3 regions of the Ferdinandcohnia sp. QZ13 genome follow, and region 1 is predicted to be linked to each of the others. Evidence: riboswitches for the same ligand, from Rfam matches in the RefSeq annotation. Region 1 holds a riboswitch; each other region holds the start of a gene.
What was found. Region 1 has a riboswitch for S-adenosylmethionine ahead of RGU12_RS09200 (PLP-dependent aspartate aminotransferase family protein). Riboswitches for the same ligand answer to the same signal wherever they lie in the genome.

Region 1 (10,919 bases):
ACACATACAACTGTTTCACACATTCCCGCTTCGATCGCAGCTACAGCTCTCCATATCATCCCCGCACCAGTTGCGCCTCCTAGATCGACTACATTTGACATTGTCGGTTGAAGACCCAGGTATTCTGCGACAGTAGCTGGAACATGCTGAGGAGTCTCGCCTACTTGGGGACCAATTAATAAACCATCGATCTCGTCTTTTTCAATTCCGGCATCCTGCATGGCCAACCTTACTGACTCGGCAATTAATCCAAGTGTCGTCGCACCCTCGCTATAGCGGACTGGAGTAAGCTCTCCAATCCCTATAATTGCACCTTTTGGAACTCGACGTTTAACCATTTATAAGAAACTCCTTTCAGACAAGCTGCTAAATTCTTCTAGGCATTCTGGATTGGCAAGTGAGCCCTTGTTCTTAATTGGCTGTCCAAGTACCGTTGAACGAACTGCCCCCTCTACCTTTTTTCCGTTAATTGTATATGGAATTTCCTTCACACAGTAAATACGTCTTGGCACATGTCGTGGTGAAGCCTTTTTCCTTACTTCCTTACGAATATGATCTACTAACGTACGATCAAGCTGCCCATCCTCAGTAACGACACATAGCACGATTTCCTCATCATTATCAACGGGAAAGCCAAAAACGATTGAGTCCTGTACTTGTGGAAGTTGCTCAACAACACGATAAATCTCCGCAGTTCCAATCCGTACACCTCCAGGATTAAGCGTGGTATCAGCTCTTCCGTAAATGATCAACGATTGCTCTATTGTCTGTTCAGCAAAGTCACCATGTGACCATATTCCAGGACGTTGTGCAAAATAGGCGGAATAGTAGCGCTTATCTCCGTCTTCTCCCCAAAATGTAATTGGCATACTTGGAAAAGCTTTCGTACACACTAGCTCCCCTTTTTCCTGGATGACTGATACACCTCGTTCATCGAGGACATCCACTGCCATTCCAAGTGCTTTACAGGTAATTTCCCCGCGCCTTACTGGATGTACAGGGGAACCCATCACAAAGCATCCGATGATCTCTGTACCACCTGAAATCGAAGCCAACATGATATCCTGCTTGATTTCGTTATATATCCAGTCATATTGTTCTGCTGCTAACGGTGCTCCACAAGAAAGGACACTGCGCAAACGGGACAGATTATGGCTCTGCCCTACCTGATACCCCGACTTCATTAAGGTATCTAAATACTTAGGACTTGTTCCAAAATGCGTGAGCCCGATTTCTTCAGCAATCTCCCAAAGTATCCCCACATTCGCTTTAGGTATGGGTGACCCATCATAGAGAAGAATCGCGGCACCACTGGCTAATCCAGAAAGTAGCCAAGGGTACATCATCCATGCAGTATTTGTGTACCAGAACATGATATCTCCCGCTTTTACATCACAATGCAGCTGATGTTCCTTCACGTGTTGAATTAATGTACCACCAACTGAATGAACAATCGCCTTTGGTAGTCCAGTAGTCCCCGACGTATAAAGGATGTAGAGAGGATGATTGAAGGGAACTCGGGTAAACTCTAAATCAGAGGATCCATTTTGACATAGCTCCTGCCAGCTTATTACGTTCCTTGTTTGATTTATGGATAAATTTGAGTCTTCAGATAGGGTTACGATAGTGGAAACATCATTCAGCACCTTACTTACAGAAGAGATGTTCTTTCGAATATCATAAAACTTTCCATTATATTGATAATCCAAAGTTGCAATTAATACTTTTGGATGAACTTGCCCAATCCGATCAATAATCCCCTTTGGACCAAAATCAGGGGAGCAAGATGTCCAAACAGCACCTAACGAGGTGGTTGCCAATAAGGCTACGAAACTTTCAATTCCATTTGTTACAACTCCAGCAACACGGTCTCCAGCACCTATTCCTAAACTCTTCAACCCGTACTGGGCCCTTGCCACCATATTTCGCATCTCTCCCATTGTAATCGTTTGAGAGACACCGTTTTCGTTGGCTTCAATAACTGCTGTCTGCCCGTCATCACCACGTAAAATATTTTCCGCAAAGTTTAATCTAGAATCAGGAAACCATTGTGTGCCAAGCATTCCACCATCACTTGGAGGAACTACGACTCTTTCTCCTTTATCTCCAATTAGATTCGCAAAGTCCCATACTGCTGACCAGAATGATTCGGGTTGAACGACCGACCAGTGGTGAAAGCGTTCATAGGGCAGGAGCGGAATACCCACCTTTTGTGAAAATTTCATCAAATTTGACTGTGAAATCCATGTTTCACTTGGCTCCCATAGAACCTTGGATTCTAGTATATTATGTTGAGTTGTCATTTCTCTTCCTCCCTCATACTAAGAGAAGCTTTATTCTCACTGCACCTATCCCTTAGTCATCATTCAATAGACACCTTTACATTCATCCCCTACCCATAGAGGTAGGGGATTTGCAAATTAAAGTTAAATTTCACAGGCATACGTTACAATTGCACCTCTAAGACGTTGTGCTTCCTTATAGGTACATCTGTTTTGAACAACCTCAAGACCCGCTTCCTTCGCAACCTCAACTGCCCTTGGAGAAATGACTCCTTCTTGGAGCCAGAAGACCTTAGGCTGTATTTTTGCTGCTTCTACCGCAACGCCAATTGCCGCTTCAGGGCTGCGGAATACTTGAACGATATCAACCTTAACCGGAATAGATGTTAAATCTGGATAGGCCTGTTCACCGAGTACTTCTGTTTCCCTTGGATTAACCGGGATAATTTTATAACCTAAACGCTGCATTTTCCTTGCAAGTCTGTAGCTTGGGCGAGCTGGATTACCACTTAGACCAACAACCGCAATCGTTTTTGCACGCTGAACTTCCTTTCCATCAACTTCTTCACGGATAAATGTTGATTGAAGTGCCCAGCGAATGACTCCCTCATCGTTAACTGCTGTTTCACCTTTTTGTTCACCTTTTGATGAAATGCCTGTCGCTTCATAAAATGCCTGATCCAAGTCATTAACTAAATCACGGTATGATTCAATACCAACCGATAAACGGATTAATTCTTCACTTACTCCTGTTTTTACTAACTCTTCCGCACTTAACTGCTGATGAGTTGTTGATGCTGGGTGAATAATAAGAGACTTGGCATCTCCAACATTGGCCACATGTGACCATAACGCAATGTTATTAATTACTTTCTTACCAGTTTCTCTACCACCCTTAATGCCAAAGTTCACGATAGAACCATATCCAGAACGCAAATATTTAGTAGCTAGTTCATGTGCTGAATGCTCTTCTAGACCAGGGTATGAAACCCATTCAACCGCAGGATGGTCTTTTAAGAATTTTGCAACTTTCAATGCATTTTCATTATGCTTTTCGATTCTTAAGTGTAATGTTTCAAGCCCCTGTATCAATAGGAATGCACTATGCGGACTTAAAGATGAACCAAAGTCCCTTAATAGCTGCACTCTAAGCTTTGTACTAAATGCTAACGTTCCAAATTCATTCGCATACTTAATTCCGTTATAGCTTTGATCTGGCTCAGTAAATCCTGGGAACTTTTCACTGTTCCAATTAAAACGACCTCCATCAACGACTAACCCACCAATTGTCGTTCCATGACCACCTATCCACTTTGTTGCGGAGTGAACCACTATATCAGCACCAAATTGGATTGGTTTACAAACATATGGAGAAGCAAATGTATTATCAATAATGAGCGGTACTCCATTTTCATGTGCAATAGCTGATACTGCTTCAATATCTAAAACATGCAAGCTTGGATTTCCAATCGTTTCAGCAAATACGGCCTTTGTTTTCGGCGTAATCGCTTTTCTAAAATTCTCAGGATCTGTTGGATCAACAAAATGAGTCTTAATTCCATATTTTGGAAGGGTAACGGCGAAAAGATTATAAGTTCCGCCATATAAATTTGAAGCTGCTACAATTTCGTCTCCTGCTTGTGCGACGTTCATAATGGATAGAGCAATTGCAGCCATTCCTGAAGATGTGGCTACAGCTGCGACACCATCTTCCAACAATGCAATCCGTTTCTCAAGCACATCAACAGTCGGGTTACCAATTCGAGAATAAATATTACCTGACTCATCAAGACTAAATAGACTTTGAGCATGATCTGTATTATGAAATACGAAAGAACTAGTTTGATAAATAGGCACTGCACGTGAACCAGTTGTCGGATCTGGAGATTGACCTCCATGTAAAAGTATCGTTTCATCATCATAAGTTTCATATTGTTTTGTCATTGTTTAAACCTCCAAGTTCAATTTTTACGAGTTTTTTTGATTAGTTGATACCCTTTTACTTTATGTAAATAAAAAACCCCCTCAACATAAGAAGAGGGGGCCTCATCTTATCTTTCAGATGCTTTTGCATCTGCAGGAATTAGCACCTTTTCAAGCTTTCACTTGAAGGTTGCTGGACTTCTACGGGCCTGTTCCCTCAGTCACTCTGGATAAGAATTCTTTATTAATTTGACGTGATAACACGTTAACACTTCAACCATACAAAGTATTATAGAATACATCATTTTTACAGTCAATGTATTTTTTGAAAAATTCATGTTTTCTTATAATTACCTCTAGTCTTTGTTAAAAATAAAAACCCCTTCTATAAAAGAAGGGGTACAAGAACATACATCAACATATTCGTTCGTCCACCTTCTCATCTTGGGAATAGAAATACTTTCTCTGAACTTGGCACCGGGCATTCATTATGCTGGTCGCCGAGGTTTCGCAGGGTCAGTCCCTCCACCTCTCTTGATAAGAAGAATCGCATTATTAAAGTATTTAATAAGAATGTTAAAACAATTTATACTACTTAGTCAATACCTTTTTTAATAACGATAACTGGAGTTTCGTTTTTACTTCAATTAATTACAAGAGAAATAGAATATACCATTCTCTTAATAAGCACCTCTGATATAATCTTTTACATTTTCATGGTAAAAGCGCTGAACCTTTTCCTTTTCTTCAAATGAAAAAGGTTTTGTTTCCAAAGTAGTTAAATTATCTTGAACCTGTTTAACATTTTTGAATCCAGGAATAATACATGTAATCTCTTCGTGATCTAAAATCCAACGAAGTGCTGCACTTGCCATTGATTTCCTTCCTTCTGCAATCCATTTTAATTGCCCAGCAAGTTCCACACCCTTTTTAAAACCAAGACCGGCAAACGTTTCACCTACATTGAATGCCTCGCCATTTTCGTTGAAGCGACGGTGATCATCTTCTTCAAAAACATGATTTGCTGTAAATTTACCAGTAAGTAAACCGCTCGCAAGTGGCAATCTGACAAGTAGGCCAACACCTTTTTTATAGGCCTCTGGAATCAGAGCTTCCAACGGCTTTTGGCGGAACATATTAAAAATAATCTGCAGGCTTTTCACGTTTGGATTTTCCAAGCAAATTAACCCTTCCTCAACAGTCTCGACACTTACCCCATAGTGACGGATTTTCCCTTCACTTTGCAAGCGATCAAGAACTTCAAACACACTGCCATCCCTTAAAATTTCGGTAGCCGGACAATGAATTTGATACAAATCGATTGCCTCTCGGTTCAATCTACGAAGGCTATCTTCGCAGTAACGACTTACTTGTTCGTAGCTATAATTTTTCGGGTCAAAAATATCTCCTTGACGACAGAACTTTGTCGCGATATGTATTCGATTTTCCTTGCCCTTTGTTGCTTTGGCTAACAGTTCTTCACTATGACCATCGCCATATACGTCTGCCGTATCAAAAAAGTTAACCCCTTGGTCAATTGCATATTCCAAAGATTTCAGCGCTTCTTCATCATTTGTCTTTCCCCACGCACCGCCAATTGCCCATGTTCCAAAGCTAACTTCACTAATCTCTAACCCAGTATTCCCTAGTTTACGATAGTTCACAGTTATCTCTCCTTCAAAGAAACCCCACAGTGCTGTGAGGTTCATTTTATTTTCGAAACTCTCTCAATTGCTCATTCATCACCTTGGTTTGTGCATAGACCTGTTGATAGATTGCAAATACCTTCTGATACGTCTCCACATTATTCGGATTTGGTTCATATGTTTTGGAGGTTTGTAGGAATGCATCGGCACACTCTTTTAATGTAGCGAACCAGCCACAGCCATATGCAGCAAGCATCGCAGCCCCCATTCCAGGACCTTGTTCAGATGTTAGTTTTTGAATTCTTGCGTTAAAAATATCAGCCTGCATTTGTAACCAAGTTTCATTTTTTGCACCGCCACCGATTGAAATAATCGTATCAATCGTTTTGCCACTGTTTCTAAATATCTCGATCGACTCATTTAACGAAAATGTGATACCTTCAAGGACTGCCCGTGCAAAATGCTTGCGTTCATGGGCTGCATCAATGCCTATGAAACTGCCACGAATAGTTGAATCTGCATGTGGAGTCCGCTCGCCAACAATGTAAGGAGTGAATATTAATCCGTTACTACCGGCTGGCACTTCATCGATACCTTCTAAAAATTGATCAAAGGCTTCTTCTTTTGCAAAAGTATCCTTGAACCAGCTTAAGCTATAACCCGCGGCAAGTGTCACACCCATCGTATAATACGTATTTTCTTCCCCATGGTTAAAATAGTGAACCTTTCCTTTAAAATCAAGGTCATTACGTTCTTCATAAGATAGCACAACACCAGATGTTCCAATGCTGCAAAGCGTTTTTCCTTCTGATAAAATCCCTGAACCAATCGCACCACAAGCATTATCCGCTCCGCCAGCAAAGACCTTTGTTTCACTAGAAAGACCAGTTGCCTCGGCAAATTCAGTTGTAATCGTACCTACAAATGCATGTGATTCAACTAATGGAGGACAGAATTCAGGTGAAAGACCAAAAGTCTCTAACACTTCCTGACTCCATTTGCGTTTTGCAACGTTCAACATCAATGTTCCAGCTGCATCAGAATACTCCATATTTACGGCACCCGTAGTCCGGTAGCGTAAATAATCCTTAGGTAGCATGAACACGCTAGAGCGTTCAAAAATTCCAGGTTCATTCTCTTTTACCCACAGAATTTTCGGTAGCGTAAACCCTTCTAGGGCTGGATTCTTTGTTACCTCTAATAACCTTTCTTTTCCAAAAGTTTCATAGATTTCGTTACATTGCTTTGTTGTTCTTGTATCATTCCAAAGAATAGCATTTCGCAATACTTGGTTTTCTTCGTCTAGTAGAACAAGTCCGTGCATCTGTCCGGAAAAACTAATACCTTCAATATCCTTGATATCTCCATCAAATTGCTCAACAAGTTCCTTAAGACCCGCTGTTGTTTTTTCAACCCACTCTTCTGGATTTTGTTCACTATAACCAGATTTTTCAATAATGAGTGGATATGATTTCGATACCTCGCCTGCCACGTCTCCAGCTTGATTCACAAGTAATATCTTAACCGCACTTGTTCCAAGGTCCACACCGATTACATATTTCATCCGAATCATCCTTTTCTATGAAAATGTGCTGGAGCAACATACATCCAGCACATTTTTAAGTCTATGAATTAAAGAGTCTCTAATAGATATTGATTTATTAATGCTTTTAAGCGTTCTGTTCTACCTGATGTATTTTTGATTTTTGTTAATCCAAGTGCATATGCCTCAAGTTCACGGAAGTTTGTTTTTCCTTCAACGATATCTAAGCCGATACCCTTAGTATAACTGCTATAGCGCTCATCAACAAAGCTATCAAGAACTTTATCCTCAATTAATTTATTAGCCACTTTTAATCCGATTGCAAATGCATCCATACCTGCGATATGCGCATGGAATAGGTCGTCAGTATCAAATGAACCTCTTCTTACCTTCGCATCGAAGTTTAAACCACCCTTACCAAGTCCACCATTTTTCAAAATTTCATACATGGCTAATGTGTTCGTGTAAAGGTCTGTTGGGAATTCATCCGTATCCCATCCAAGTAATGTATCCCCTTGGTTTGCGTCAACTGAACCAAGCATACCGTTGATGCGTGCTGTTCTTAACTCATGTTCAAATGTATGGCCAGCAAGTGTTGCGTGGTTTGCTTCAATATTAAACTTGAAGTAGTCTGTTAGGTGATATTTTTGCAAGAATGCTAGACCAGTTGCTACGTCAAAATCATATTGATGTTTTGTTGGCTCTTTTGGTTTAGGCTCGATTAAGAAAGGTACATTTAAGCCGATTTCCTTCGCATAGTCAACTGCCATGTGGAAGAAACGAGCTAAGTTGTCCATCTCAAGCTTCATATCTGTATTTAATAATGTTTCGTAGCCTTCACGTCCACCCCAGAACACATAGTTTTCTGCGCCAAGTTCTTTTGCTACTTCTAAACCTTTTTTCACTTTCGCTGCAGAGTAGGCAAACACATCTGCATTAGGAGAAGTTGCAGCACCGTGTGTATAACGTGGATTTGTGAACATGTTTGCTGTATTCCAAAGTAATTTAACCTTGCTAGTTTTCATGTAATCTTTAATCATCGCTACAATGACATCAAGATTTTCATTTGTTTCCTTCAATGTGCTTCCTTCTGGCGAAATATCTACGTCATGGAACGCAAAGAATGGAACATCTAATTTCTCAAAAAGTTCAAAAGATGCTTCAACGCGGGCCTTTGCTAAGTCTAATCCTTTTAAGTGATCCCATGGACGGATTGCAGTTCCGACTCCAAATGGATCAGAGCCGTTTGCAGTAAATGTGTGCCAATACGCTACTGAGAAACGAAGAAGTTCCTCCATTGTCTGACCATTGATTTTTTCTTCTGGATTGTAATATTTAAATGCAAAAGGATTTGTTGATTTTGGTCCCTCGTATTGTATTTTGTTAACTGATTCGAAATAAGCCATCTGGGTGTTCCTCCTAGTATTAGTTTCATAAAAAATAGATGAATAAATTAAATCCTTGATTACAAACCGATTACTACTTTTTGAACTGGTTCACTTAGACGGATACGAATGCCATCCTCTTCTTTTTCCCACTCACCTGCAGAAACAGAAGTAATGGAGTTATAGCCATTAAGTAGAATAGAGTATGGTTTAGCTTCTTTCATATTTGTTGTAAATGTAATGGTATTGTTGTTTTTCACAACGGAAACAGCAGCTTCGATATTACCATCTATGTCCCGTACTGTTGTCTTTACTTCTTTTCCTTCTTGCAACTCATATAAAGCGAATGTCACGTTATTTACATAGTCATAATCAGGGCGAATGTCATTTTCACCAAGGGCAAGAATTGTATTTTCTCTTACAAACAATGGTAGGCTCATGTAATCATATGTTTCGTTTCTCCATTCGCCGCCCTCTACAACTTCTCCTGTTAATAAATGTGTCCATTTTCCTTGTGGAAGGTAATAGGAACTAATACCCTCTTCGTTAAATATTGGTGCTACTAAGATTGATTCTCCTAACATGTATTGAGTATCAAGTACATGAGAAGTTAAATCATTTGGAAACTCCATTACCATTGGGCGCATTACCGGAATGCCTGTCTCATGATTATCGTTTGCAGCATTAAACAAGTATGGCATTAATTTATTTTTAAGCTTTGTAAAATGTCTTGTTACATCTACGGATTCTTCATCATATCCCCAAGGCACTCGGTATGTGTTACTGCCATGGAATCTGCTGTGACTTGACAGTAGTCCGAATGCTACCCAGCGCTTGAATAGATCCGGAGTTGCAAGTGTTTCAAATCCACCAATATCATGACTCCAATATCCAAATCCTGACATCATCAAGGACAATCCACCACGTAAGCTTTCAGCCATGGATTCATAGGTTCCTTCACAGTCACCACCCCAGTGTACTGGAAATTGCTGACCACCCGCTGTTGCAGAACGTGCAAAGACGATCGCTTCTTTTTCTCCTTTTTCCTGCTTCAATAGATTAAACACGATTTCGTTATATTTGAAAGTATAATAGTTACGCATACGTTTTGGATCAGATCCATCCGCAAATACAACATCTCTTGTAGGGATTCTTTCGCCGAAATCCGTTTTGAACGTATCTACTCCCATATCTATCAATCTTTTTAATTTTGATGCATACCATTCACATGCATCTGGATTTGTAAAGTCAACAATTCCCATTCCAGATTGCCAGAAGTCCCATTGCCATACATCGCCATTGGTTCGCTGAATGAGATAGCCTTTTTCCATTGCTTCGTCAAATAATGGAGATTTCTGTGCGATATATGGATTTATCCACACGCATATCTTGAGGCCCTTTTCCTTCAATCTTCTTAACATGCCTTCCGGGTCTGGGAAAACCTTTTTATCCCATTCAAAATTAGACCATTCGAACTCTTCCATCCAGAAGCAGTCAAAATGGAAGACACTTAATGGAATTCCTCTGTTTGCCATTTCATCGACAAAATGAGTTACTGTCTCTTCATTGTAATTGGTTGTAAATGATGTAGATAACCAAAGACCGAATGACCATGCAGGTGGAAGCGCAGGCTTTCCTGTTAACTCCGTATAATTTCGAATAATTTCTTTAGGGGTTGGTCCGTTAATAAGATAGTAATCTAGCATCTCACCTTCAACACTAAATTGTGTTTTTGAAACAGCTTCAGATGCGACCTCAAAGCTTACCCCTTCAGGATGATTTACAAATACACCATAGCCTTTGTTTGTCACGTAAAACGGAATATTTTTATATGCTTGCTCTGAGCTTGTTCCACCATCACGATTCCAAATATCAACAGTTTGTCCATTTTTAACAAATGGAGTAAAACGTTCTCCAAGACCATATACATACTCGCCGACGTTAAGGTTCAACTGTGCTCTCATAAATGTATCTTTATTTGGTCCAGTAATCCAAGCAAGTCCTTTGTTCTCAGTATGAGTTAACTTTTGGTTACCGTTGTAATACACCATGCCAAAATCATCTTTGGTAATTTTTACTTTTAACGATCCGCTTGTAAAATAAATCTCGTTCTCGTTTTCTTCAACAGTAAAAGGTGCTT
Region 2 (10,919 bases), 370 kb from region 1:
TTAATAAACCCGGTCATTGTATACGAACCATCAATAGCACCTACGATTCCTGCAAAAATGGTCCCACCTAATAAGACAATTAGTACATTAACCCCTATTAATGCTGCTAGTAGGACGGCAACATATGGAACTACTTTAATAAAATCAAAGGAGTAATTTCCCAAAGCATCGGCATTGTTCCCAGAAGTAACGAACCAAAGAATAATAGCAGTAACGATAACTCCAGGTAAAACAATTAAAAAATTCGTTTTAAATTTGTCACTCATTTTCGTATGTTGAGTTCGAACAGCTGCAATTGTCGTATCGGAAATCATTGAGAGGTTGTCGCCAAACATTGCTCCACCTATCACTGTTCCCATCGCTAACGCCATTGGTATTCCTGTTTGCTCTGCAATACCAATCCCAATTGGAGCAAGCGCAGCAACCGTTCCCATTGATGTTCCCATTGATATGGAAATGAAACAACCCACTATAAATAGCCCAACCATTAATAAATTACTAGGTATGAAGGTTAATCCCATATTCACCGTAGACTCTACAGCCCCCATGCCTTTGGCAGTTTCAGCAAATGCCCCAGCTAAAATAAAGATAACCACCATTAGCATAATATTGGGGTGTCCAGCACCTTTCGTAAAAATATCAATTTTCGTTGATAATTTTTCATTCCTATTCATCACCAATGCAATAACAGAACTTATAATAATGGCAACATTTAATGGCATATTTGAAAAATCGCCGGAAATAACTCCTGTTCCAACAAACAATAAAACAAAAATGAGTAATGGAAACAAAGCAGAGAGGCTTCCTTTTTTAACATCCGTCAATTCTAACACTTCCTTTCATATATCAGTGCATCGTCATTCCACCCGTAACATTAATCCCTTGACCTGTCATATAATCCGAGTATGTTGAGGCTAGAAATACGACCACATTGGCGATATCTTGAGGTTCTGCCGTTCTGCCTAGCGGAACCTGAGAATAGTCCTCCTTCCTGATTAACTCGGCCGTAAGTCCTCTTAATTCACCGCCTATTACTCTTTCTTTATGCTTCATGGCGGTTTCTACAATACCAGGACAAACCGCGTTCACATTGATTCCATCCTGAGCCAATTCAATGGCCATTGTTTTGGTAAGACCTAGAACAGCATGTTTGGAAGCAACATAGCTACCCATTAAGCGGTACCCATTTTTACCCGCTTGCGAGGATATATTGATAATCTTTCCACCTTGCCCTTGTTCTTTCAGAGTTCTTGCTACAGCTTTACTAAACAGGTATACTCCTTTTGCGTTAACGTCCATCACTTGGTCCCAGTCTTCTTCTTTTATATCAATCGCATAATCCATTTTAGAAATTCCTGCGTTATTCACTAAAATATCTAAGCGTCCAAAATGCTTTGCTACCTCTTGAACCGCTTTTTCAACCTGTTCACTTTTTGTAACGTCTGCCTGAAAGTAAACTATCTGATCATTGGGATTTTCCGAGTTGATTTCCCTATCCACTACAGCTACTTTTGCTCCACAGTCCAAAAAAGCGTCCACAATTGCCTTTCCGATTCCTTGAGCACCACCAGTTACAATCGCTACTTTTCCTGTTAAATCCATACAATACATTCTGTATTCCCCCATACTTGCATCTAAAAGTATTCCAATATAATTACTTGGTTTTATTCTCAAAAAGGGATGTAGGGACAGGTACACTGTCCCTACACCTTCAATCAATTGGTCGAGGATTCTTCGTTCCTTATCCCCAAATCTCTTTTGAAATGTCTACGATATACTTTAATTTTGCCCACTGCTCTTCTTCCGTTAAAATATTGCCATGGTGAGTGGATGCAAAACCACATTGTGGGCTGATACATAAGTTTTCAAGTGGTACAAATTGTGATGCTTCTTTTACGCGCGCGATGATATTTTCTTTCGATTCTAATTCTCCACGCTTTGATGTAAATACACCTAGAACCACGCGAGGACCATCATTTGGGATATACTCTAATGGAGTGAAGTCCCCAGAACGATCGTCATCGTACTCTAGGAAAAAGCCATCTACTTTTTCTTTCGCAAACAGAGTAGGAGCAATTTTTGCATAGCTACCTTCGAATGCCCAGTTAGAGCGGTAATTTCCACGACAAAGGTGAGTTGTAATTGTTAAATCTTCCGGCTTGCCTTCTAGTACGCCATTTGCTACTTTTAACGCTAATTCAATTAATTCTTCACGAGTAGAGCCACTATCATTAAAAGGAATTTCCGGTGCATTCAGGCCTGCTATGTACACATCATCTAGCTGTAGGTAACGGCAGCCAGCCTCGTAAAATGCTTTAATTGCATCACGATAAGTTTGAATAATATCATTTGCGTATTCTTCAAGGTTCGGATAGATTTCCTTGTTGCGAATCCCAGCGTTGAAAAGTTGATTTGGACTTGGAATCGTTTGTTTTGCAATCGCACGGTCACCCACGATTTCCTTGAATTCAATAAAGTCTTTCACATGTGGGTGGTCAGGGTTAAATGAAATTTTCCCGATCACACGCACGTCATAGGCTTCTGTTTCTTCCCCTTTGAATTTAAATCCATGTTCCGGAACATAGCCCTCTACTCCGTTTAAGTGCTCTAAGAAATCTGTATGCCAAAATCTGCGGCGATATTCCCCATCTGTAACGGCTTGTAAGCCAATTTCGATTTGTTTATCAACACTCTTTTTAATTTCTTCTGTTTCAATTTCATGAAGTTCCTGTGCTGTAATGGTTCCTACTTGAAAATCCTTTCTAGCCTGATGAATTCTTTCTGGACGTAATAAACTTCCTACATGATCTGCGCGGAATGGTGCTTTTACTAATGTTGTTGTCATTTTATTTTTCTCTCCTTTTATTAATCTGTCATTATCTTAGGGACGCGGGCAGTTTCCTTATTCAAAGAACCCTCTGTCCACCTATGGCAAAATAGCAAATGAACGTACCGGAAACCCAGTTCCTTTTTCCGGCTTAGGACAAATATTAAATATTACTGCCCCCTTTGCCGGTACCTTATCTAGGTTAGTTAATAATTCTATTTGAAATGTATCTTGCTCAAGAACATAATATTCACCAATTAGTGAACCATTTTTCCTATAATCAATAGCTGCATCTGTATCAAACGTTTCATGGCCAACAGCTTTGATATTTCTTTCTTCAAATAAAAACTTTAGTGCCTCTATTCCCCAACCTGGAGCGTGACTATTGCCATCAGAATCTTTATTTTCAAATGCCTCTTTGTTTGGCCAGCGCTTGCTCCAGTCCGTTCTCAATGCAACAAAGGTACCTGCTTCAATTTCCCCATGTTCTTCTTCAAACTTCAGGATGTCATCAACACTTAAATTAAAATCATGATTCTCTTCTGCTTCCTTTGACTTATCAATTACAACAAGGGGGAGAACAAGTTCCTTTAACTCTAATTCCTCTAAATAACGTTGATTAGGAACAAAATGAATGGGTGCATCAATATGCGTTCCGTACTGTCCTGGAAAAGTAAAACTTTGTGCAAAAAAGCCATCCTCATGTGTAAAAAGTGTTTTAAATTCAGCATCATTAAAAGCTGAGAAATGGGGAGAATCCGGACCAAACGTATGTGTGAGATCAACCCATTCTTTACTTTTTAGGATCTCAAATGCCTTTAATAATTCATTTTCAGTTCTTACCGTCGACATACAATCACCTCAATTTATAATGGATATGCAAAAACCCTCTTCTTGAAAATAAGAAGAGGGTTGAAAAGACAAATGAAAGTGCCGCTCTTCTTATCTTCAAGCTTCTTGCTACTGGAATTGGCACAGTACTTTACCTAGTCTGTTGCCGAGGCTTCAAAGGGCCAGTCCCTCCACCTCTCTGGATAAGAAAATTTCGAATATATTTAATTATGTATTAAACATTAGACCAAAAAAAGTTCATTGTCAACTACAATGTTTTTTATAAAGTTCTATGACCTTCTTAATCTCTTCCAATTAATCTCACTAATGAAAGTTGACCCCAATATTAAGACTCCACCCACCATTTGAACAAAGCCCATATTCTCATTCAAAATGATAGCCGCCATGATCACAGCGGAAATGGGATCAATATAACTCATTACCGCGATTGTTTGCCCCTTTAATTTTTTCAACACTGAAAAATATAAAAGGTACGCAACCCCAGTATGAATAATTCCTACAATCAGTAATAGACTAATAGATTGCAGTCCCAAACCGGAGTAATTCAAGTTTTGAGTTCCGAGGATATATGGAAACAATACAATTGAGGCAGTTAATAGCTGCATAATTGTCGTTTCAAAATCTGATAGATCTTTAATAAATTTATTCATGAGAATCACACTTGTGTAGAAAGCCGCAGCCAATAATCCATACATAATACCAACAGAATGGGTATAAGCCCCAACGGCCACTCCACCTCCAGGATTAACGACCAAAAGCAATCCCAAAAATGCGAGAATAATACTGAGTCCCTTCATCCATGTCCATTTTTCCTTCAGTAAAAAAGGTGCCAAAATCATCACAAACACCGGGGCAAAATAATAACTAAGAGTGGCGTTGGCAATCGTTGTATACCGATATGACTCAAATAAAAAAATCCAATTAAAGCCTAATGCTGCCCCCGATAAAAGGAGTAAGATTAGGTTCTTCTTTGACGTTTTGAATGAAAACTTCTGCTTGACTAGAAAACTAGCACCAATTAAAAATAAACTACCAAATGCTCCCCTGAACAAAGCAACTTCGCTAGAGGACAAATCAATATTCTTCACAAACAAACCAATGCTACCAAAAATCAGCATCACAATAATAAAAATAAACTTTGCCTTCATAATCCTTCTCCTAATAGGTCATGGGAACACCTTGTCCCAATAAAAATTCGGGACAAGGTACCTGTCCCTCCGTCCCATTTTAATGTAAAAAACAGAAGACCTCAATAACGAGGTCTTCTGTTTTCATCATGTTAGATTGCTTTTTTTACATTGTCAGCTTTTTTATCTTCTTTTCCTGTATCTAAGAAGTTTAATAGCTCCTCAACTTCAGGTGAAACGGTAACACCTCTACGTTTATTGATGTAACCTCCCGCAAAGAATACAATTGTTGTTACGATTAATGGGAAAGCAGTTTCCACATCCGTAGGGATAATGTCGGTTAATTGTGTGATAGCAAAACCAACGATACCCGCTACGATAGAATAAATGGCTACTTTTCCATTGCTGTATTTAAACTTAGAGAATAAACCAAATAGTAAAGGTACTGCCATTGGACCAACTAATGCTGAGAACCAAGTTATTACGAGACCAAGTACACCACCAAAATGTTGTTGGTTAATACCAACAATCATGGTAATAACGGTAAACATAATTGTTAAACCACGTGCAACCCAAAGAGACTTTTTATCTACATTTTCTTTCATTTCTTTAAATTTCTTATTTAGAACTGGTAAGATATCACGTTGAACAACTGCTGTTAAAGCGTTAATATCAGATACAGTCATACCCATTGTACTTGCAAACATAGATGCTAAAACTAATCCAACTAGACCAGCTGGCAAGAATGTTTGAGTTAACATTGGATATAATTGTTGAGCTGGATCACTTAAATCACTAAAAATTAATGGTGCTGCAACCATTGGTAAGAAAATTAACAATGGCCATACAAAGTATAGGACAGCTGAAAGTCTTGCTGCTTTCTTTGAATTTTCACCATCTGGTGTTGAGATAAATCTTGCTGCAAGGTTCCAGTTACCACCGTTGTAGTCAAAGAATTTAACGAATAAGAACAAGAATACCCATAGTGGAGTATAAGAACCATTAAATGGACTTGCATGACCATCTGGTAGTTCTCCCCACATTGTAAATACGGAGCCAAGTCCACCAAGTTGGCTGAAAACGCCCACAAAAATAACGATACCAGCGATTAACTGTACAAGGAATTGAACAAAGTCAGTAATTAAGTCGGCCCATAGTCCGCCAATTGTAACATAAATTAAAGAAACTGAACCTGATAAAAGAATACCTAACCAAATTGGAAGACCAGTAAAACCTGCCAATAAAATACCCATAGATGCCCATTTTGCACCAATATCAAGAAGCTTAATTAATACCCCAGTCCAAGCTGTTACTTGTTGAGCGGGTAATCCAAAACGAATAGCCATGTATTCAGTTGGTGATTGGATTCCTAATTTTTCACGAAGTCTAGGCCATCTTGGTGCGATAAATTTTGCCCCAACAATTAACCCAATTCCGATTGTAACTGCCCACCAGAAATAAATCGTAATCCCATATGAATAGGCAATTGCTGCATATGCTACGAACACTACCCCACTGTGACCAGATACGTGGTGAGAAACCCCAGAAAGCCACCAAGGAACCTTCCCTCCACCCACGAAGAAGTCACTTGAACTATTATTTGCTTTATAACTAAATATCCCGATTCCGATCATTACTAGGAAAAACGCACCTAAAACAATCCAATCTAATGTTGCCATAATTATCTCATCTCCTATTTCTACTAGACTTTAGGTCCAAATATTCTTAATGCATTTAAAGGTTTATTTCCTTCATTCCGAAGCGTAAAACCGCTTACTTTTGCAGGTATGAAAAATTGATCACCGATGTTTAATGCTTGATTAAATCCTTCTGAAACAATTGAACCGCTTCCAGAAAGAAGATAAAGACCAGAAAATACACCATCATTGGTTATATCGATTTCACTTTCGACTTCAACTAGTGTCATCTTAAAATAAGGTGTTTGTTGATAACCAATTAATTCAATTTCGCGGTTATTCCTGACTTCTGTTCTAACGAAAGGCTTCACATACCATTTTTCAAGAGTTTCCTCTCGTGTATAGGTATCATAATTGAAGCAATCAAACATTTTTTTAAAGCCAATGCCTTGATGACACATAAGATCATCAATTTCAAATCCTGATGGGGACACCTTTTCGATGCGAATTGTAAGATCAGTCGGCTCTTGAATTTCGACTAATAGACATCCTGAACCAATTGCATGTGGTGTACCACCTTCAATTAAAAATGTATCTCCGGGTTTGACATCGTATTTGTGCAGACAATTTAGCATTCCTTCTATATCCTGGTTTTCAAATAAGTTTTCCCAAAGCTCTCTTGTAACACCAGGTTTAAACCCAAGGTATACATATGGAGGTTCACCATTAATTTCTCTTCCTCCTAAGATGTGCCAGCACTCTGTTTTTCCATAAGCAGAATTAAATAATTCCTTTGCCATCTCCCGGTTCGGATGTACCTGAACCGTTAACCTTTCAGCAGAATCAATAATTTTTGCGAGAACTCCTGTATTGTTTCCGAATTTCTCAAAGTGACTTTTTCCCAAAAACTCGGCAGCGTTTTCATTAATGAGACTTTTTAAGGATACATCTATATCTGGAAGATCCACTTTGCTTAAGCCTTCATCAACGATATGTTCACGTCCGACATTTCTGGCAGAAACGATTGACATCAGCCATTCTTCGGGAAAGTGGTTATCATCTTGATCTGCAACCCCATGTAACTCTTCTATCAATTTCCCTCCCACATAAGTCCGCCATGCCCTAGCCGGTGCTAATTTCAAAGGAAAATCTTCGTTTAATGTTGGTAAAGACTTATTCATAAGCAATACCTTCTTTACTAAATTTACTTTTAAGAATTCTTATTTTTACTAGCTTGCAATCGTTAACATACTAGTATATTAGAATACTAGCATCATTAATTTTATTTTGCAATACCTTTTTTAAGCGATTTCAAAAATTATTTTATTATAACAAAATCAGAGTTAGCTTGTTAATTTTTGGAGATAATAAAGCTGAATAGTATAAGGAGGGCCACAATGATTTACATCTATAATGATTATGCTGGGACACATAGTACTGCATTAGCGGCAGCCTATCATTTAAATAAGCTACCTACAGACCGGAAGCTAACAAAAGATGAAATTTTGCATGTAGATTATTTTAATAAACTAACCCAGAAGGATTTCGGGAAATTTTTCCTTCACGGCATTGATGAGGATGGTCATCCCGTCTATTCAATTGGTCGTAAAAGGAGTAAATTTTTCGTACCCGCTCTTAAACAATTAAGTGCAATCCTTCAAGAAAGATACGGACAAAAAGAAAAAATCATTTTTTCGAATACATCCCCAACGGTTCCGCTTGCCATGACAATGGGTGGATTTTTCTCTAGAGGGATTCATATTGATTTTATCGGTGTCCCTCTTCTTGTGATAGGCGCAAAGCAAGCTTGTGGTACGATCCAGAATTTAGTTGAATATACAAAGCAAACTGCAAAGTCCTCTAGTGAGGATATTTTGATATTGGATAATAAAAATTTCAAATAAAAACACTCACAAAGCTTTAGTTAAAAAACTTTGTGAGTGTTCTACTTTCATTAATGTTCAAGCTCTCGAACCGTTCCTTCTTGTTTGCCTTCGAGCATCATCGTTTTCAAATCATGTCCAGATGGATTTTGGAATAAGCGAAGCCCGAATTCCTGCGCAACCGCAAAAAGATGGTCAAAAATATCAGCCTGATTGGTTTCATACACGGCCCATCTTACGTCGTTTGTAAATGCATATATTTCAAGTGGCAACCCGTGCTCTGTTGGGGCTAGTTGCCTAACCATCAATGTCATTTCCTGATTTATTCCATGATGCTGTTTAAGGTAATTGCCTACATAGGCTCGAAATACTCCGATATTTGTAAGAGCTCTTCCATTAACCGGATTGTTCCGGTTAATTTCATGCTTGATATTGTATTCCTCAATTTCGTGTTCCCTGTTCGTGATGTAATCAGAAAGTAGTTGGATTTGTTTAAATTTCTCAATCATTTCTTCCGTACAAAATGAAATACTAGCTGTGTCGATAAATAAGGAGCGCTTTATTCTTCGCCCTCCTGAGGACTGCATTCCTCTCCAATTGATAAATGAATCGGAAATCATGGCATAGCTTGGAATTGTCGTTATCGTTTTATCAAAATTTTGCACTTTAACTGTGACTAATGAGATATCAATTACATCCCCATCTGCCCCATATTTAGGCATTTCAATCCAGTCACCAACTCGAACCATATCATTGGATGTCAACTGTACACCTGCAACAAGACCCAATAAGGAATCTTTAAATATCAACATAAGAACAGCCGATAAAGCACCAATTCCACTTAACAAAAGAAGTGGACTCTTCCCCATTAGATTCGCGATAATCAAAATAATCCCAAAGGTGATGACAATAATTTTAACTACCTGAATATATCCTTTTATCGGGCGAGTCTTCGACACCTCATAGGTTTGATACATATCATTAATGGCATTTAATATGCTACTAAGAACCATTAATCCAACGATGATGATATATGTATTGGCACCCATTTGAATCAAATGCTCATAATTTGGAAAGGTTGTAGAAAAGCGGTGAATGATAATCGCCGGAACAATATGGGATAGTCTACGAAAAACCTTTCTCTCCAAAAGCATATTATCCCATTGATATTTGGTTTTGGATACGATTCGTGTGATGATATTAATGATCACTTTTTTTGTGATAAAATTGGCCACTATACAGATGAGCGCAATAAAAAGAATCATCAATACACCCGATAGATAATGCGCCCATGCTGGGTCCAATCCATAATCTATAAGTTGCCTATTAATAAACTTCATATTTCCCCTCCATGGTATGTTTTTTGGCTGTCTCCATACGCGTGTAGTGAGATATTTACTATTATAACAGATTGTTGTGGCGGTCTTCTTTACTAATATATTACGTTTGTCCAAAAAAATCGCGTATTAGTTTGGGGATTTACTTCGTTTCTCTTGGATTTGTATCTTCTCACGAATTTTTTCGTTATCTGCTACGGATTTGCGTCTTCATACGAATATTTGCGTCGTATCCAAAGGATTTGCATCTACACCTACAGTTATGCTTCGAAGTTAAAAAGAGACCTAACCACAGTAGTGATCAGGTCCAATTTGTTGGGAGAGTGGTATCTAGCCTTTATATACTCTCCTGTTTCAATCCATCTATGATATTTTCTTTTTTAATTTTTTGAATGGAATACAGCATAGCTGCACCCACAATCACAAAGATAATGATAACAACAAATAAGATGCTCACCCAAGGAAGATTAAATCCATATTCAAAGGTATTTCGAAGTGACCAATAGATTAGATACATAACTGCCAGACTAATCGGAAGTCCGTATAGTAAAGCCTTCACACCATAAAATATACTCTCATAATTGATCATTTTGTTGAACCCTTTTGGGGTCATCCCCACTGAACGCAGCATCGCAAATTCACGTTTACGAAGTGAGATGCTTGTTGAGATGGTATTAAAGATATTTGCAATCGAAATTAATGAAATCAAGGCGATAAACCCATACGTAAAGATTGATATCATGACAACCATTTGCTCTTGTTCTTGTCTTCTTTGATAGACGTTATACACATGTGTGCCGGAGTCTGTCATTTTATCCAGTTCTTCTTGTGTCGCCATTGGATTTGAGCTATTCATGTATAATTCAGCTTGGATTTCATTTTTTGTCGTCTCACTATCTGATACAATTTTAGTTAATACATCCTCTGAAACAATTATATCTAATCCACCTGGTCCACTCGAAGATATCCCCATCGGAAGCTGCGTAGTTAATGCACCAATTTCAATGGTATTTACATACTGTTCCTCATCATTTTCATAATTAAGCCTAACCAAATCAATTGTATTTCCAACCTTAGTCTCGATCGATTTCGTCTCAACAAATTTACCTGACTCGTAATCCTGGTAGGAAATATGATCAACAATGATGGCTGTAGGTGTTTCTGTATTTGCAAATTGTGATGAATCCGTCCCCACTTTAACAGCGTATTTCTCGAAACTTTCCTTATCTAGACCATGTAATCTTACATAATAGAAG
Region 3 (10,919 bases), on a different contig from region 1:
GTTGCAAGCATTTCAAATGATTTTTCCATTCTAACCGGGGAGTTAAAAGAAGGTATGAAGGTAGCTGCAGATGTAGATGATGAAACAACTGGTGATATGCTGCTTGCGATTCACCAAGCTCTTGAAAAGCATATTTGGATGCTTCAATCCTTCCTAGGAAAATAAAAAAAGAACATGCCCTTCTTTCTTGTCGAAAGAAGGGTTTTATATTATTTTTAAATATAAAGGGGAGGAGAAAGTATGATCGATTTACGAAGTGATACCGTTACAAAACCAACAGCCGAAATGAGAAAAGCAGCATACGAAGCTGAGGTTGGTGATGATGTTTATCAGGAAGATCCAACAGTGAAGGAGCTTGAACAAACAGCTGCTGAAATGCTTGGGAAAGAGGCTGCTATGTTTGTAACAAGCGGGACACAAGGAAATCAAATTGCGGTGCTAACTCACACTAGAAGAGGGAATGAAATTATCGTCGAGCAGGAATCCCATATTTTTAATTACGAAGGGGCTGCCATTTCTGCATTTGCTGGGGTACAACCTCGTACGATTAAGGGAAATAGAGGAGCTATGGACCCAGTGGAAGTGGAGGCAGCTATTCAAGCAGAGGATGTGCATAACCCTGAAACGGGGTTGATTTGTATTGAAAATACTCATAACCGCGCGGGTGGGGCAGTCATCCCACTTGGAAATATGGACGCCATTTATAAAGTTGCATCGGCAAATCATATTCCTGTTCATTTGGACGGTGCACGCTTATTCAATGCAGCGGTGGCACTAGGTTGTCCTGTAAAGGATATTGCTCAATATACAGATTCTGTACAATTTTGTTTGTCAAAAGGACTAGGTGCTCCAGTTGGCTCGATCATTGCTGGCAGTGAGGATTTTATAAACCAAGCAAGAAAGTGGAGGAAACGCCTCGGTGGTGGATTAAGACAGGTTGGAATTATTGCAGCACCAGGACTTGTTGCACTCCGGACAATGGTTGAACGCCTTGCAATCGATCATGAGAACGCTTCGTTTTTAGCGCAAGGACTCAGCAATATTAGCGGCATGAACGTTGTTAACCAGGTTGATACTAATATTATCTTAGTAGAAGTAAGTGAAAGAGAATTAACCTCAAGTCAATTTGCTGCATTACTAAAAGATCATGGCGTATTAGTTTCAACATTTGGACCTAAACTCGTACGATTCACGACACATTACGATGTAAATCGAGAGTCAATTGAAAAAGCTTTACAGATTGTTAGTAAACTTTAATACCGATTACTTTAAAGGATTGCTCGTTAGCGGACAATCCTTTTTTTAAGGTGTTTCGAGCTTATGTTGCTAGAAAGAAAATAAAGCCAATAGAATTCAATTATCGTCGATAGAATTCAATTAACCCCGATAGAAATAAAATAACGTTGATAGAATTAAATTATCGCTGATAGACTCAAACTAATGGATATTCCTCAGTTCATCCACCGTCATCATTTTTGACTGACCGATTCCATCACGGGCCATTTTCGCTTTTAGGTTTTCAATCATATAAAAACCGACTAAATTACGCAATTCTTGGTCGGTTAAATCACTTAAAAGGTCAATTAGATCTTCGCGCGCAAATTGTTCAAGTACGGAGAAAGCGATGATGTCTGCATCTTCTTCATCCCCCGTTAATTTATTTCGATACATTTCATAAATTTCATCAATGATTTTCATATCTGTTTCCCCTTTATCTGTTTTTTAGAGGGTTTCTTGGAAATTAGTATATGGGGGAACCAAACAAAAGATACTCATGTATTGAAAATAGGCAATAAAACAGTTTCCGGCTAAGTGCATATTTTTCAAACCAGAGGAAAAAGCTAAAATAACGGAATGACATTGTTAGGAGTGAACATGTTGGAACAACAGCCAAGGAAAACCTATTATATCTCTGTTGGAAGTGGAGAAATTTCTCAAGTCAAGTCTGGTTCTACATGGGAGTATAAAATTGAAGCAACCGACGAAGAAGTTCGTCAGTTGAGAAACCTTTTTGATGCAAACTATTCGAATGAGGTTGAAAACTTTTTACGTGCACATGTGCCTTTTGTTGAATATCATTATGATTCTTCCAATGACAAATATGACTCTAATATGCTACAGGTTTATCAAATCATCTATCAGTTGGGAGACCAGGAGGCCAGGAACTTCATTGAATCAGAAGGGATCCTAGATATCTTACGAACAATTGATTAAGCCACTTCTACATGAAGCGGCTTGTTTTTATGTTATCATAATAAAAAAGGCTCATTTCTAAAAGATTGTTGCTTTTAAAACATATGGTGATTTCCACTCCTGGTACTCGCTTACCGCGGGCGATCCGCAAGCCTCCTTGCTTCACTGCGGGGTCTCGCTTGGTTTGCTATTCCCGTAGGACGTTGAGTTTGCTTCCTTGAAGCTGCACCGCACGAAGAAAATGCATGCATTTTCGAGCATCTCGTACCATCCACTGAAATCACAGGATGCCCAATAATTCCTATGTTCCTTTGCACAATCATTTCTAATAACAACAAAGTTTACGAAAACAGCCAAAAAACCAACAATAATGGAGACTAAACAAAATGATTGTTTTTCATGATATGTATCATAATGAAGTGAATTTATCGTTTACACCGGATCCTTTTTCTACTCACCCTAAACATGTTTGGGTAATCTGTCGTTATGATGGCCATTGGCTATTGACCGACCATTCGGAACGTGGGCTTGAATTTCCAGGTGGTAAGGTAGAAGAGGGGGAAAAACCGGAAGCTGCTGCTATACGAGAGGTAATGGAGGAGACGGGAGCAGAGGTTTCAGAACTTGCATACATCGGTCAATATAAGGTTATTGGAAAAGGAAAAACGATTATTAAAAATATATATTTTGCTGAAATTGAAAGGCTCCTTGAGAAGAAGGATTATTTTGAAACGAAAGGTCCTGTTCTGTTAAAGGAAATTCCTTTGGATACGGTTAGGTCAGATCGTCGCTATAGCTTTATCATGAAGGATGATGTGCTCACGCATAGCATGGACTATGTAGAAAAATACATAAAAACGAAGAAAGCTCTCTAGCAATCAACTAGAAGAGCTTTTTATTTGGAGTCTTTTATTAATTTTTTTTCAAGGTACTCGACGCCTTGGTACATGAGTGTCGCACAGATTGCGATTAATAATAAGCTTAGGAAGATCAATGTGAAATTGAACACCTGGAATCCATAGATAATGAGATAGCCTAATCCCTGCTTTGAGACAAGAAACTCCCCAACGATGACCCCAACCCATGATAATCCAACATTTACCTTTAATGTTGAGATAATTGCCGGGAAAGACGAGGGAAGTATGACATTGCGGAAGATTTGTTTCCGATTCGCTCCAAACGTTAACAAGACTTTAATATAGTTATAATCCACTTCTTTAAACGAGGTGTAGACGACAATCGTGGTGATAATGATGGATATAATTGCTCCCATTGCGATGATTGAAATATAACCTGTTCCTAATGCCACAATTAAGATCGGACCAAGCGCAACCTTTGGCATTGCATTGAGAACAACCAAATATGGATCAAGAATGTTTGATAGACGTTCAGACCACCATAAAAGTGCCGCAATCAAAGCTCCTAAGAGGGTTCCTAAAATAAACCCAAGAACGGTTTCAAACAATGTCACCGCAAGATTATTAAACAATGTTCCATCATTCATTTTCTCTAAAAAGAGAATCCAAATTTTAGATGGTCGACTAAAGATTAAAGGGTCGATCCAATGATATCGACTTGCAATCTCCCATATACCGAAAAAGACGAGAAAAATTAGGGCTTGATAAAAACGAACCACCTTTTTCTCTTTTTGAATGTTCTGTAAGAAATGATTATGGAGTTCTTTAATGTTGAGATGTTGTTTCAAGTTTATCTAACTCCTCCCATATTTGCTGAAAAATGTTCGAATATTCTGGGTGCTGTCTTGCATCAAATGGAGTCTCATTTCGTAGGTTTTCTGGGATATCAAATACTCTTGCAATTTTTCCTGGACTCTTCGATAGGAGATAAATTCGGTCACTCATAGCAATGGCTTCTCCGATATCATGTGTGACTAGGACGGCTGTTTTGCGATATTCCTTGAGTGTATCAGAAACGAGATCTTCTAATTTTAGCTTTGTTTGAAAATCTAATGCGGAGAATGGTTCATCAAGTAGGAGTATTTTTGGATTTGTCGCCAAGGTTCGAACCAAAGCAGCTCTTTGTCTCATTCCACCTGAAAGCTGGTTTGGATACGACTTTTCAACCCCTTTCAACCCAATTTCTTCAAGTAGTGCTAATGTGTTTTTTCTTGATTGATCGGTTTCTTGATTCATAATTTGAAGCCCTACAAGAATGTTCTCCTCAATCGTCTTCCACGGAAACAAGTAATCCTGCTGTAACATATATCCAATATCAGACTTTGCCTTTTCAATCGTCTTTCCTTCAATTAAAACCTCCCCGAATGTTGGTTTTAATAATCCAGCGATAATGGAGAGTAATGTTGTTTTACCACACCCACTTGGGCCGAGGAGGGAGATGAACTCCCCTTCCTCGATTGTGAGCGAAATGTCTTCGAGTGCAGTCGTTGTAGAATCCTTTGTAAAATAAACATGGTGTAGATCTTTTACTGACAAAAAGTTCATAGTAACACTCCTATTTTGAGATGACTTTTTCGGCAATACTTGTGTTCACAAGTGTGTCATAATCAATTCTCTTTGGTAATTCACCTGCTTCATCCATGATGTCCTGCAAATTATTCCACGCTTCTTCCGATAGGACAGGGTTTGTTGCATAAGAGCCTTGATTCTTATAACGTTCAATAGAGGATGTGATTAAATCCATAGGTGTATCTGGAAAGAATTCTTGAACGGATTTTGCAATTTCTTCTGGACTATGTGAATCTACCCATTGCTGCGCTTTGTAGACTGCGCGTGTGAATTTTTCAACAGCATCGCCATTCTCATCCATAAAGCTTTGCTTTGTCATAAATGTTGTATAGGGCACCTTCCCAGATTCTTCACCGAAGGAAGCAACAATATATCCACGCCCCTCTTTTTCAAACAAACTAGCAGTCGGTTCAAATAATTGGACAAAGTCACCTGTACCTGATGCAAAAGCGCTAGAAATGTTTGCAAAGTCAATGTTTTGTATTAAATTTAAATCGCCATGTGGATCAATATCATTCTTCTTTAAGACAAATTCCCCAACCATTTGTGGCATTCCGCCTTTACGTTGACCAAGGAATGTACTATCTTTAATTTGGTCCCAGCTAAAGTTTTCAATATCTTCTCTTGCCATTAAAAACGTACCGTCCGTTTGTGTAAGAGCTGCAAAGTTAATAACAGGGTCGGTTGAGCCTTGTGCTTCTACATAAATAGATGTTTCCGAACCAACTAAGGCAACATCAGCACCGCCAGAAATTAGCGCTGTCATGGTTTTATCGCCACCTGGAACGGTTGTTAATTCAATTTCTAGACCTTCTTCTTCAAAAAATCCTTCTGAAATGGCTACATACTGAGGTGCGTAAAACACAGAACGCGTTACCTCGGCAATTCGGATTTTTTGAACCTGGTCATTATTACAAGCGGCTAATGGAATAATAAGCAATAATGCAAAAAGGCTAGCAAAAAAACGACGCATGTCTTCATTCCTCCTTGACAGATGTTCTGTCTGCTTAAGTACTATCTAAGATAGATTATGAAACGTGATAAAAATGTGTGAATGCCTATTTTTTCTTTTTATTGAGGAGGGTTTATAAAATTTTTTTCAAAAATAATGTGGTAGAGAGGATGGATAAAATGGTGGATGGCACAATTATTGAAAAGCAAAAATTTCCGTCTCCTAGCCCTAAAATTAATCTTTATTTAATAACATATTTGAGTAAAGGATTGAAAATAAAAGGGTATCTTGCTGAACCAAAGGAAGAAGGGGTTTATGACGGATTTTTATATTTGCGTGGCGGAATTAAAAATGTAGGGAAGGTTCGAATTGGTCGGATTATTCAATTTGCCTCAGAGGGTTTTGTGGTGATGGCACCTTTTTATCGTGGAAATCAAGGGGGAGAGGGGAACGAGGATTTTGCAGGACATGATCGATATGACGCATTTTCTGCGGTTAAAGTGTTGGAAGAACATGAAAAAGTGAATCCGACTCGAATCCATGTTTTTGGTTTCTCACGTGGAGGTGTGATGGCCCTACTCACGGCAATTCATCACCCACAAATTTGTTCGATTGTTTCATGGGGAGGCGTAAGTGATTTAAGTCTTACATATGTAGAACGAAATGATTTGCGACGAATGCTGAAGCGGGTAATTGGAGGTACACCTACAAAATACCCGGAACGTTATAAGTGGAGAACGCCTTTGTATGAAATTGAAAAGCTTGAAGCCCCATTACTTATTATCCATGGTGAAAAAGATGAAAATGTTTCTGTCGAACACGCATATCGACTTGAAAAAAGAGTAAGAGAGTTAGGAAAACAGGTAGAAAGCTGGTATTTTCCACAATACGATCATTATTTTCCGCCGCATGAAAATAGGGAAACGGTGAGAAGATTAACGGAGTGGATGAAAACAAGGGAGCCCAAAACCCAAAAGCTCGAGGGGTGATTTTCCTCGAGCTTTTAAACATTGAAATTATATTCTAGGTCCACCCAATAATTCAATTTCCTTTGCAACATTAGGGAACTTTTTGAAGTTTTCTTTGAATTTAATAGCTAATTCTTTGGCCTTTACATAGTACGTACTTTGGTCTGCCCATGTTTTTGCAGGTTGTAGTACATCATCAGGAACACCAGGAATGTGAATTGGAATTTCTAAACCGAAAATATCATTTTTCACGGTTTCCGCATGAGTAAGTTCACCCTCTAACGCAGCTTGAACCATTGCACGCGTATATGAGAGTTTCATGCGACTGCCTACTCCATACTCTCCACCTGTCCACCCAGTATTCACTAAAAATACCTGAACATTGTGCTCGTCAATTTTTCTTCCAAGCATCTCAGCATACTCAGTTGCCGCAAGTGGAAGGAAAGGAGATCCAAAGCAAGTTGAGAATGTGGCTTCAGGTGCTGTCACTCCTCGCTCTGTTCCTGCAAGCTTACTTGTATAACCACTTAGGAAATGGTACATGGCCTGTTCTTTTGTTAGCTTACTAATTGGAGGAAGCACGCCGAAAGCATCTGCCGTTAGAAATACAATGGTATTTGGATGTCCTGCAATGCTAGGTACAATAATATTATCGATATTATCGATTTGGTAGGCAGCTCTTGTATTTTCCGTCAATGAATTGTCATCATAGTCAGCTATTCTTGATTCTTCATCAACAACCACATTTTCTAAAACTGAGCCAAAACGAATCGCATCAAAAATTTGCGGTTCCTTTTCACGTGAAAGATTGATGCATTTCGCATAGCAGCCACCTTCAATATTAAACACTCCAGAGCTAGACCAACCGTGCTCGTCATCTCCAATAAGTCGACGGTTTGGATCTGCCGATAGAGTTGTTTTTCCTGTTCCGGATAGACCAAAGAAAAGCGCAACGTCCCCTTCTTGACCTACATTAGCAGAACAGTGCATGGAAAGTATGTTTTGCTCAGGCAATACATAGTTCATCACCGAGAAAATTGATTTTTTAATTTCACCAGCATACTCTGTTCCTCCTATTAAAACCGTTCGTTTTTCAAAGGAAATAATGATGAAGGTTTCAGAACGTGTACCATCGACTTCAGGATCTGCCTTGAAATTAGGTGCACTAATAACTGTGAATTCAGGTTGATGTGTTTTTAAGTCTTCTTCAGTTGATCGAACAAACAATTGTTGGGAAAAAAGATTATGCCATGCATATTCGTTTATCACTTGGATTGGCATACGCACTTTTTTATCAGCACCTGCATACCCATTGAATACAAAAATTTCATCTTTTTCTTTCAAATATGAAAGCACCTTTGTGTAAAGGTTTTCAAATGCAGCTTCAGAAATTGGCTTATTCACCTTGCCCCAGTCAATTCTATCTTTCGTAGATGTTTCTTCCACGATGTATTTGTCTTCTGGTGATCTTCCTGTATATTTCCCAGTTGTTGCACACACAGCCCCAGTCGAAGTAAGAATTCCTTCTTGTCTAGCAAGTACTTTCTCAACTAAAATAGGAACAGATAGGTTTTGATGTACATTTTTTCCATTCACTAATGCTACTAGCTGCTCATTTGAAACTTCAACTGAATTCATGTAAAACCATCCTTTACCTTTTTTTATATAATCGAAATTTACAATTAGTATAACACATTAACGAAAATAGTCTATACTATTTACGTATTTTACGTAACATATCTATAAAAAGTGCGTACAGAATCAAAAATAGTCCGATATAATTCATGTGTTTGGATATATATCTTTTTCTTTAAAAAATTTGCCCCATTTTGATCGTTTTTTTTTCCGAATTTGGTTGACACGAAAAGGATGACTACGTTATGATAATTCATTGAACGGATACTCTCTTATCCCGAGCTGGCGGAGGGACAGGCCCGATGAAACCCGGCAACCATCACTTTTTACATATCAAGCGAGTTTTTTAGAATCCTATATATATGTAGGTTTCCATTGATAAAGGTGATAAGGTGCTAACCTGAGCAAGGTATGTCCTTGATCGATAAGAGTGAAAGGCGAGATAAATGATAATACCTTTCCTCAAAAAAGTAGGGAAGGTTTTTTATTTCTTTAATAAGAACTATGTTACTTATAGCGGTTATATGTGTTCACCACAGATAACTAGTCTACATATGCTGTATTAATGGTTGTTAATATAGGATAGAAAATCGTGAAGGTAACAATACTAAGGGAATGAGTACCGTATCAATGAATGTCAGAATTTGAGGATAACTTGATTCTGAATCCGAAAAAGGAGGAAGCGTTTGTGACAACTAGACGCCGTTTATTTACTTCTGAGTCTGTTACGGAAGGACATCCAGATAAAATCTGTGACCAAATTTCAGATTCTATTTTAGATGCCATTTTAGCAAATGATGCAAATGCACGCGTAGCGTGTGAAACTTCTGTTACAACAGGTCTTGTACTTGTTGCGGGAGAAATTACAACCTCTACATATGTAGATATCCCAAAGATTGTCCGTGAAACGATTAAAGAGATTGGTTATACCCGTGCAAAATACGGATTTGACTATGAAACTTGTGCTGTCTTAACATCAATCGATGAGCAATCTCCAGACATTGCGATGGGGGTTGATCAAGCATTAGAGGCTCGTGAAGGTCAAATGACAGACGAGCAAATCGAAGCAATTGGTGCAGGGGATCAAGGCTTAATGTTTGGTTATGCATGTAATGAAACAAAGGAGTTAATGCCTTTACCAATTTCGTTAGCTCATAAGCTTTCACGCCGTTTAACAAAAGTTCGTAAGGATGAGATTCTTCCATATTTACGTCCAGATGGTAAAACTCAGGTTACCGTTGAGTATGATGAGAATAATAATCCTGTCCGTATCGACACCATTGTTATTTCAACTCAACACCATCCGGAAATTACATTGGAACAAATTCAGCGAAATCTTAAAGAACATGTGATCAATCCAGTTGTTCCAAGTGAACTAATTGATGAAAATACGAAATACTTTATTAACCCAACTGGCCGCTTTGTAATTGGTGGTCCTCAAGGGGATGCTGGCTTAACAGGTCGCAAAATTATTGTTGATACGTATGGTGGTTATGCACGCCATGGCGGTGGTGCATTCTCAGGTAAGGATCCAACTAAGGTTGACCGTTCTGCTGCATATGCTGCACGTTATGTTGCGAAAAACCTCGTGGCAGCAGGATTAGCGGATAAGTGTGAAGTTCAGCTTGCGTACGCAATCGGTGTTGCTCAGCCAGTTTCTATTTCTGTTGATACTTTCGGTACAGGAACTGTATCTGAGGATGTTCTTGTAGAATTGGTTCGCAATAATTTTGATTTGCGTCCAGCGGGTATTATTAAAATGTTGGATCTTCGTCGTCCAATTTATAAACAAACAGCTGCATATGGTCACTTTGGTAGAAACGATCTTGATTTACCATGGGAGCGTACTGATAAAGCAGAAACTCTAAAGACACAAGCTGCAAAATAAGATAGAAAAGCTCGCCGATTTGGCGAGCTTTTTGTGTTCGCCCAGCATGGGCGAACTCTAACGGGTGAAAGTCCCGAGTGCGACCTTGTAGCGGTAAGCACATAGCTAAAAGCAAGGGTGTCCATGGAGACGTGGAATCTGAAGGAAGCTCACGGCAAACCTCCGGTCTGACGAACAGAAACCATATAGGAGGCAACGTATGAGGATAAGACTGCACAAGAAGTTAAAGTCCAATAGCTACAGTAATCATACGGTGTAAATATGGCAGATAGATGGAGGGAAAGAGTTCGTACCTTAACTGGGGAGGTCTCACTAAGCTATACCAAAATCTTATAGAGATATAAGACTGGATGGTGAGAAGTCAGCAGAAGCCGTAGTAGTGAAGATGTCTAATGAAAGTTAGAAGGAGCGAAGGGCTGAACAATTTTATCGTTATAGAAATCTCAATTGGAAGAGGAAATAGACCACTGGCACATCGCGACAAAGTGGATACCGCCTTCACGAGACAGAAAGGAAATAACAAGCATGTATGAAGGAAAACTACTTGATAAAATCCTAAACAGGGATAATCTTAACCTGGCATTCAAGCAGGTGGAAAAGAATAAGGGTGCAGCTGGTATAGATGGAATGACTGTAGATGAATTGGGGGCATATATGGCATTAAATAAGGATGAAATCATCTTACAAATTCGCCAAAGAAAATATCAACCCTCTCCCGTATTAAGAGTGGAGATTCCTAAACCAAATGGCGGAGTTAGACTTTTAGGAATACCAACGGTCAAAGACAGGGTCATTCA

Region 2: another riboswitch for S-adenosylmethionine. It lies ahead of RGU12_RS07300 (cyclase family protein); the one in region 1 lies ahead of RGU12_RS09200 (PLP-dependent aspartate aminotransferase family protein).
Region 3: another riboswitch for S-adenosylmethionine. It lies ahead of metK (methionine adenosyltransferase); the one in region 1 lies ahead of RGU12_RS09200 (PLP-dependent aspartate aminotransferase family protein).

The regions. Positions count from the first base shown of each region.
Region 1 is NZ_JAVIVW010000001.1:1,884,454-1,895,372, forward strand. It holds gene RGU12_RS09190 (thiolase family protein) at 1-338, opposite strand, end outside; gene RGU12_RS09195 (acetoacetate--CoA ligase) at 339-2,303, opposite strand; gene RGU12_RS09200 (PLP-dependent aspartate aminotransferase family protein) at 2,427-4,226, opposite strand; SAM riboswitch class I at 4,331-4,442, opposite strand; SAM riboswitch class I at 4,642-4,749, opposite strand; gene RGU12_RS09205 (aldo/keto reductase) at 4,886-5,869, opposite strand; gene xylB (xylulokinase) at 5,916-7,415, opposite strand; gene xylA (xylose isomerase) at 7,484-8,800, opposite strand; gene yicI (alpha-xylosidase) at 8,860-10,919, opposite strand, start outside.
Region 2 is NZ_JAVIVW010000001.1:1,510,504-1,521,422, forward strand. It holds gene RGU12_RS07285 (Na+/H+ antiporter NhaC family protein) at 1-824, opposite strand, end outside; gene RGU12_RS07290 (SDR family NAD(P)-dependent oxidoreductase) at 847-1,611, opposite strand; gene RGU12_RS07295 (5-methyltetrahydropteroyltriglutamate--homocysteine S-methyltransferase) at 1,742-2,845, opposite strand; gene RGU12_RS07300 (cyclase family protein) at 2,927-3,679, opposite strand; SAM riboswitch class I at 3,767-3,868, opposite strand; gene RGU12_RS07305 (DMT family transporter) at 3,949-4,827, opposite strand; gene RGU12_RS07310 (sodium:solute symporter family protein) at 4,959-6,485, opposite strand; gene RGU12_RS07315 (type I phosphomannose isomerase catalytic subunit) at 6,509-7,624, opposite strand; gene RGU12_RS07320 (DUF3189 family protein) at 7,841-8,347, shown strand; gene RGU12_RS07325 (mechanosensitive ion channel family protein) at 8,398-9,666, opposite strand; gene RGU12_RS07330 (ABC transporter permease) at 10,001-10,919, opposite strand, start outside.
Region 3 is NZ_JAVIVW010000015.1:781,179-792,097, reverse strand. It holds gene RGU12_RS17565 (Dps family protein) at 1-165, shown strand, start outside; gene ltaE (low-specificity L-threonine aldolase) at 241-1,257, shown strand; gene RGU12_RS17555 (DUF6154 family protein) at 1,438-1,698, opposite strand; gene RGU12_RS17550 (hydrolase) at 1,876-2,214, shown strand; gene ytkD (RNA deprotection pyrophosphohydrolase) at 2,580-3,068, shown strand; gene RGU12_RS17540 (ABC transporter permease) at 3,089-3,898, opposite strand; gene RGU12_RS17535 (ABC transporter ATP-binding protein) at 3,876-4,655, opposite strand; gene RGU12_RS17530 (ABC transporter substrate-binding protein) at 4,666-5,652, opposite strand; gene RGU12_RS17525 (alpha/beta hydrolase family protein) at 5,811-6,620, shown strand; gene pckA (phosphoenolpyruvate carboxykinase (ATP)) at 6,648-8,237, opposite strand; SAM riboswitch class I at 8,504-8,665, shown strand; gene metK (methionine adenosyltransferase) at 8,923-10,122, shown strand; gene ltrA (group II intron reverse transcriptase/maturase) at 10,648-10,919, shown strand, end outside.